Regions from separate parts of the Brevibacterium sp. LE-L genome, predicted to be linked through region 2. Evidence: riboswitches for the same ligand, from Rfam matches in the RefSeq annotation. Region 2 holds a riboswitch; the other holds the start of a gene.

Region 1 (3,930 bases), 1.4 Mb from region 2:
AGAACTCGCCCCGCCCGTGCCCATCACGAGTCGAGCCGACATCTCCACGTCATCGATCGTCCAGGTCATCTCAGCCTCCCTGAACAGCGGTGACGATGTCGACGGTGTGTCCGTCGACCAGAGGGAAGCCGGACCAGGCTCCGCGACGAATGACTTCCCCGTCGACGGCCAGGGCCAGCCCTAAGCGTCCGCCGTCGGCAGGTGTCCCATCGGTGTTCAGTTCCCGTCCGGTGACGTGGGCGATGAGGTCGAGCGCCGAGGTGGCGCTCGACAGCTCATGATGTTCGCCGTTGAGGACGATGGTCGGTGAGTGTTCACGGTCGGTCATGAAATGCTCCTCGCTGCGAGATTGGTGGTGGTGTCTTCTGTGGTGAAGCGGAAAGGGGATACGGACTCGAGTGCCCCGTCGGGTGGCCAGTCAGACGAGGCGCCCAGGGCGAGTTCGGCACCGATCCTGCCGCCGAGCGGGCATAAGAGGATGCCATGTCGGAAATACCCCGTGCTCACGACACAGCCGGAATCGATGCGCCCGATCATCGGCAGGTCATCGGGGGACCCGGGCCGGGCGCGGGTGGTGATATCGGTGATCTCGGCATCCAGGATGCCCGGAACCAGTCGCTGCCCGTCATTGAGCAGTCGGTGGATGGCCCCGGCCGGGGTGCCGGAGAGTCCGTCTTCACGGGAGCTGGCACCGAGCACGATCTCTCCGTCGGGGCGAGGTACCAGGTAGACGGGGCGACCGTTGACCAATCCGCGGATGGTGCGAGTCAGCAGGGGAGTCACCTCGGCGGGGGCACGCAGTCGCAGGACATCGCCCCAGACCTTTCGGATCGGCAGTGCCGGCGCCCCCACGATCTCAGTGACGGCATCGCCGGCACAGATGATCACCTGATCGGCTTCGACGCGTCGGCCATCGGCCAGTCGGACACCCACGGTCGCATCGACATCCTTGAGCAGCTGGGTCACCCGCTGCCGAACGAGGGACACCTCGTCAGCCGTCAGGGCAGAGCGCAGAGCGGCGGAGACCCGACGGGGGTCGATCGACCGATCACCGGGAATGTGCACGGCCCCGGCCACGGAAGGCGCCAGCGACGGCTCGATTCGGCGAGCAGCACTTCCGGTGATCAGCTCGGTTGCGAAACCGGACTGCGACTGTGCCTCGCGCAGCTCCCGCAGCGCCTGCAGATCGGCCCGGTCACCGGCGCAGACCAGGGTCCCGGCATCTGTGAAGCCGAGATCGGCTCCGGCTGCGCTCGCCACCTCGGCGGCGAAACCCGGATACATCTCCGCCGAGGCCTGCATCAGCGGGTACAGGGGAGTCTGCCCCCACACCACCTCGGCGGCGGGAGCGAGCATCCCCGCGGCGGCATGGCTCGCTCCCCTGGCAGGGGCAGGGTCGATGATGGTGACTTCGGCACCGAGGCGGCGCAGATACCAAGCCGTGGACAGGCCGATGATCCCGGCACCGACGACGATGACTCTCACAGCTTCTCCCTCCGGCGGCATGATCCGCATCAGGTCTGACGGTCGGCTCTTACGCCCTCTCAGCCTCTTTGGGAGGCTCCCGCGAACTCCTCTACTCTATGACCATGACCACACAGATGCCACCGCGTACCGCAGCGCGGCAGACGAAGAGAGCCTGGCGGGAGGCCCGATTGGCCGAAGCGTCGCTCTACCTGTGCACCGACGCCAGGACCGCTCAAGGTGACCTCGCCGAGTTCCTCGACGCCGCCTATTCCGGGGGAGTCGACATCATCCAACTGAGGGACAAGAGCCTCGAAGCCCGCGCCGAGATCACAGCACTGGAGGTCCTCAGGGACGCCGCGGCACGGCACGGCAAGCTCTTCTCCGTCAATGACCGCGCCGATGTCGCACTGCTGACCGACGCCGATGTCTTCCACGTCGGACAGGGAGACCTCACCAGCGTCCAAGCCAGAGCCGTGCTCGGCCCCGACGTCATCCTCGGCCGCTCCACACATTCTCTCGACCAGGCGCTCGCCGCCGAGGCAGACCCGGAGACCGACTATTTCTGTGTCGGACCGGTATGGGAGACCCCGACGAAACCCGGCCGTGCCGCTGTGGGGACGGAGCTGCTGGAAGCCGTCACCGCTGAGGCGGCCACACCGTGGTTCGCGATCGGCGGGATCTCGGCCGGGGAGAGACTGGAAGCGGTCCGGCAGGCGGGCGCGAACCGTGCCGTCGTCGTCCGCGCGATAGCCTCGGCAGAGGACCCCGCTGCGGCCGCTCGGGGGCTCAAGGAGGAACTGAAATGACTGAATCAGCCGGCAGCGCAGCCTCGGGAACCGATGCCCGGCCCGACCTGTCGATCCTCATTGCCGGGGCAGGCGCCACCGGGGGAGCGTTCGGCACCTATCTGCACGAGGCCGGTCGCAGTGTCACCTTCCTGCTGAGGCGCGCGCGGGCAGAGGCGATCCGCTCGGAAGGGCTGCGCTTCGCTGCTCCGGACCATGACCGGACGAATCAGGTCCGTGTGGTCACCGCAGAGGAACTCAGCGCCGCACCGCAGACCTACGACCTCGTCATCGTCGCGGTCAAAGCGGGCGGCCTCGACTCGGTCATCGACGATATCGGACCGGCTGTGGGAGAGCAGACGACGATCGTCCCGTTCCTCAACGGCATGGCCCAGATCGAGAAGCTGCAGAACCGGTTCCCCGGTCAGGTGCTCGGCGGATTCGTCAAGATCGTCGGCACCATCAGAGACGGTGCCGTCGTCCAACTCACCGATCTGGCCGTGATGACCATCGGCGACCTTGACGGAGCAGACGTGCCGACCCGAATCGTCGAAGCACTCGATGTGCCAGGGTTCAGACTCCAGACCATCGACGGAATCATCGACGGACTGTGGGAGAAGTGGACTTTCATCGCCGCGGCGGGAGTCGTCACCTGCCTGTTCCGTGCTCCGGTCGGGGCGATCATGGATGCCGGAGGCAGACCGCATGTGCATGCCATCGTCGATGAACTCGAAGCTGTGGCCGACGCGGCCGGACACCCGGTGTCAGAGCAGTCCCACGCCATGACGCTGAAGATGCTCACCGAAGACGGATCGGCCTTCACCTCTTCCCTCTACCGGGACGTGACAGCAGGGCTTCCGAGCGAAGCGGAGCACATCCTCGGCGATCTGGCGCTCAGAGCAGACGAGCTGGGAGCAGCGACTCCGCTGCTGGACCTCACACTTGTGCAGCTGCGGGCAGGCGCAGCCCAGCAGCGGCCCTGACTTCTGCCATACCCGTTCGCAGCATCGCCAGATACGGCTCCTGCGGCTGGGCGTGTTCGGCATCGGCTGAACCATGGGCGGCGGTGAACGTGACCATGGGGACGCCGTCGGCATCGTCGAGGACGAGGAGGGTCTCGTATCCGCCCGGACCCACCGAATAGGAGCTGCCGGCGGGCAGATCGAAGACGAGGTGTTCCAACGGACTGTCGGGTTCGGGCCGGCGGTTCATCTCTTGGGCCGCCACATCGGCGAACTGCGCGGCGGTGATGAGGTAGGCCTTGGCCGGAGTCGGTCCGGGCACGGAATGATCGTAGAAGGCCATTCCGCCGCCCCAGACCTTCGACTCGCCGGCGAAGTAGATCGTGCCGGGCAGTTCGATCCCGGCCTCGGCTTGAGGCAGTGTCGCGTCTCTGGCACCCGGATAGGTCACCATCGCCCCGGGCGGTCGTCCGCCCTGCAGATAGCAGGCGAGCCGATCGCGGGCCATGTTCGAACCGTAGCTGACGTACCACACATGTGTTTGAGACATCTCTTCCATGATGCCACCTCGGGCCCCGAGACTGTCGAACCGGTTCCCGGTGCGTCCACGACGGTGCTGCCGCAGTCTGCGGACGAGTTCGGCTGCACCGGTGACGGCCACAGCGATGCCGATGCCGACGGCCACTCCGATCAGTGGGCGGTCCTCGAAGATCGAG
Region 2 (3,930 bases):
GAGGAGAACTCCTCGATCAGCTCCTCGCTGACCCCGGTGATCTCCCACGCCGGGTTACGGTCCCGGCCCCGATCCCGCGCCTCCCACTCCACGCCGAGCGTGCCGGTGAGGCGGTCGGCCAGAACCGCGTTGTAATGCTCCGAGAGCGCGACCACCGCCGCATGCATGGGCCGCCCGTCCAGCGACCGCCAGCGTCCGTCCAACGCGGTCTGGACCTTGTTGGAGATCACGACGTGGGTGTGCAGCTGCGGGTCCCCGGAGCGGCTGTCGTAGTGATCGAAGGCCGTGGCGATCAGGCCGGTCACGTCGACCTGGGCGACCGCGCCATCGGCGGCGGTGTAGCCGGTGCGGGTCGCGGCGACCTCGCGCTCCATGAAGTCCACGACCTCGGCGACCGCGTCGTGATGCGCCTGAGCGATCAGGGCCTGCGTGCCGGCGTCGGCCACGCCCCACAGCACCGAAACGGACTTCGGCACCGAAAACGTGTAGTCGAAGCCCGCAACCGAACGGCGGTTGCCCCGCTCGATCTCCTCGGCCTCGATCTGGCTGATCTGCTCGGCACGCTCACCCATCCCCAGGCCAGGGTCGAGGTCCGCGACGCGCTGCTCGATCCGTTCCGCGACCGAGACGTACCGTGGGAAGGCCCGCCCGAGCGGGTCGCCGCTGACGGGGTCGCGGCCCATGCCGATCAGCAACTGCAACTGCGACTCTGAGACCTCATCGCCGTGAACGATCTGCCCGTCGCCGAGGCCGTGCAGAGCCGACCCCATCCAAGTGCCCGGTGGTGTTCCCTCCTCCGTGTAGTACCTGGTCAGCGGGGTCGAGAGGGAGCGATCGCCGTCGGCGGCAGCGATCGTGCGAAGCAGGTACTTGTACCCGTCACCCGCACTCATCACCCGCATCGAGACCGTCATGCAGATCAGGTGAACCGCGCAGTCACCATGCAGAACGGTGACAATGTCCGAGCGGCGTGCGTTACTCTGCGTAGCACCTCGTCAACGTAACGGTATTGACAGCCGTCGGTCACGGCGTTCGCACGTCTGAGCGGAGTAGTTCCGCGCCGCGTTCGCCCCTCGACGATGATTTTTGGCTATGGTGGATGTGTAGACACGGGGTGCCCGACGCGGGCTGAGATCACACCCGGGAACCTGATCGAGTTCGGACTCGCGGAGGGATGTCGATGAACGACGTTATGCAGGCACACTTGCGGGTGCTGGCGCGCACTCCCGTTTCCAGGCTCGACACGAGCGAGAGATGGAGACGGGACTTTGATTCCGAACGTATTGACCATCGCGGGCACTGACCCCACCGGGGGCGCGGGGATCCAAGCCGATCTGAAGGCTTTCTCCGCGCAGGGCGCTTACGGGATGAGCGTGATCACGGCCGTCGTTGCTCAGAATACACAGGGTGTGCAGGGCTTCGTCGCTCTGGAGCCGGGATTCGTTGCGGATCAGATCGCCGCGGTGTTCGAGGACGTGCGCGTAGACGCAGTGAAGATCGGGATGGTCGCCAACGCCGCTATCGCCGAGGCGATCGCCGAGAGTCTGGACCGCTACACGAAGTGCCCGGTGGTGCTCGACCCAGTGATGGTCGCCAAGAGCGGAGATCATCTCCTCGAGCAGGACGCCGTCGACACGATCCGCGAGCGACTGGTGCCGCGATCCACCGTGATCACCCCGAACCTCCCCGAGGCCTCGGTCCTGCTCGGACGCGACACCGAGATCGGCGACCTCGCAGGGATGCGGGCGGCGCTGGATGAGCTGCGTGGCCTCGGAGCCGGCTGGGTGCTGCTGAAGGGCGGTCACCTCGGCAGCGGCGAGAGCATCGACATCCTCACCGGTGCCGAGACCATCGAGCTGACCGCACCGCGCATCGACACCGTGAACAATCACGGCACCGGCTGCACCCTGTCGGCCGCGCTCGCCGCCCTCCTCCCGGGCCAGGCCGTGCCCGTGGCGGTGCAACACGCAAAGGAGTACCTCACCGAGGCGCTTCTCCGCGCCGGAGACCTGGAGGTCGGCTCCGGTCACGGCCCCGTCCACCACTTCCACGCCCTCTGGGGCGACGCACTTGACCGAGGAGGAGAACGATGACCGAGAGATTCACCGACGCGCTGCGCGATCAGAACCGAGACACCTGGGAGCGGGCGGTCTCGCACCGCTTCGTGCGCGAACTGTTCGACGGCAGCATCGACGACGCCGTGATGGCTGGCTACCTCGTGCAGGACTATCGCTTCCTCGACGGCTTCCTGGTACTGCTCGGCTCTGCGGTCGCGAGCGCCGACGCGCTCGAGCCGCGGCTGAGGCTGGCCCGCTTCATCGGCGAAGTCGCGGGCGACGAGAGCACCTACTTCCTGCGCGCCTTCGACGCGCTCGGCGTGACCGAAGAGCAGCGTGAGCTGATCCCCGACACGGAGGCGACCACCGCGTTCACGGCGCTGTTCCGCGAGGCGGCCGAGACCCGCGAGTACGCGGTGATTCTTGCGGTGCTGCTCGTCACTGAATGGCTGTACCTCGACTGGGCCACGAACGCGCCTGAAGCGCTGCCGGAGAGCTTCGTGCATGCCGACTGGATCACGCTCCACGACTACCCCGGGTTCCACGACCTCGTCGCCTTCCTCCGCGCCGAGCTCGACCGGGTCGGCCCCGCGCAGCAGGCGCTTGCCGAGGACTTCTTCGCGCGGGCCGTCGCGATCGAGCTGGAGTTCTTCGACGCCAGCTATACCCACCCGTTGGAAGGAGTAGCCCGATGACCCTCTTCGCAGACCTGAAGACCGCGATCGGCCCCGAGTGGCGGACCTACACCGAGCACGAGTTCGTACAGAAGCTCAGCGAGGGCACCCTGCCGCTGCCCGTGTTCCAGGACTACCTGGTGCAGGATTACCTGTTTCTCGTGCAGTTCGCCCGCGCGAACGCGTTGGCCGCGTACAAGAGTCGCAGCCTCGCCGACATCACAGACGCGAGCGGAGCGCTGCGCGCGATCCTGCACGAGACCGAGCTGCACTGTCGCCTCACCGCGAGGTGGGGCATCCCGGAAGACGAGCTCGATGCGGCGCCTGAGAAGCAGGCGACGGTCGCCTACACCCGCTACGTGCTGGACACCGGCATGTCGGGCGACCTGCTGGACCTGCACGTCGCACTCTCCCCTTGCACGATCGGTTACGGCGAGATCGGCGTCGCTCTCGATCCGGCGCGCCGGGCCCGCGAGGGTCACCCGTACGCGGAGTGGATCGCCGAGTACGCCGGTCCCGAGTTCCAGGGAGCCGCAACGGCTGCGATCCAACGCCTTGACGCGTTGACCGGCGGCGAGGTCACCGAACAGCGGTTCGAGGCGCTTGTGCAGGTGTTCCGCGCCGCCACCCGGCTGGAGGCCGATTTCTGGCAGCAGGCACTCGACTCCGCCGCCTGATCAGCTGCTCAGGGCTTCGAGCAGTGTGCGTTCGAGCCGCGCGAACTCGGGGTGAGCGATGGTCTCGATGCCACGCGGCCTGGGAAGTGCGACATCGATCACCATGCGCACGGAGGCTGGGCGTGGGGTGAGTACGACGACGCGGTCGGAGAGCAGGATCGCCTCGCGAACGTCGTGTGTGATGAGCAGGGCGGTCCAGTCGTGCTCGATCCAGACCTGCTGCAGCCAGGCCTGCAGCTCCTGCTTGGTGAGCGCATCGAGCGCACCGAAGGGTTCGTCGAGCAGCAGGGTCTGCTGTTGCTGCACCACGGTGCGCAGCAGCGCCGCGCGCTGCCGCATCCCGCCGGACAGTTCGAACGGCAGAGCATCCTCGAACCCCGAGAGGCCGAAGCGAGGGAACCACTCGCGTACCTGTTGCTGAGCAGCACGGCGCTTGATCCCTTGCACTTCGAGGCCGAGTGCGGCGTTCTCGGCGATGCTGCGCCAGGGAAAGAGGAGATCCTTCTGGGGCATGTAGGCGGC

Evidence for each region. Region 2 has a riboswitch for thiamine pyrophosphate ahead of thiD (bifunctional hydroxymethylpyrimidine kinase/phosphomethylpyrimidine kinase). Riboswitches for the same ligand answer to the same signal wherever they lie in the genome.
Region 1: another riboswitch for thiamine pyrophosphate. It lies ahead of thiO (glycine oxidase ThiO); the one in region 2 lies ahead of thiD (bifunctional hydroxymethylpyrimidine kinase/phosphomethylpyrimidine kinase).

Annotation. Positions count from the first base shown of each region.
Region 1 is NZ_CP189759.1:2,809,393-2,813,322, reverse strand. It holds gene ACQE2J_RS12730 (thiazole synthase) at 1-69, opposite strand, end outside; gene thiS (sulfur carrier protein ThiS) at 71-328, opposite strand; gene thiO (glycine oxidase ThiO) at 325-1,485, opposite strand; TPP riboswitch at 1,475-1,578, opposite strand; gene thiE (thiamine phosphate synthase) at 1,590-2,273, shown strand; gene ACQE2J_RS12710 (ketopantoate reductase family protein) at 2,270-3,235, shown strand; gene ACQE2J_RS12705 (DedA family protein) at 3,189-3,930, opposite strand, start outside.
Region 2 is NZ_CP189759.1:1,396,353-1,400,282, reverse strand. It holds gene mobF (MobF family relaxase) at 1-914, opposite strand, end outside; TPP riboswitch at 1,101-1,192, shown strand; gene thiD (bifunctional hydroxymethylpyrimidine kinase/phosphomethylpyrimidine kinase) at 1,269-2,093, shown strand; gene ACQE2J_RS06265 (TenA family protein) at 2,090-2,752, shown strand; gene tenA (thiaminase II) at 2,749-3,408, shown strand; gene ACQE2J_RS06255 (ABC transporter ATP-binding protein) at 3,409-3,930, opposite strand, start outside.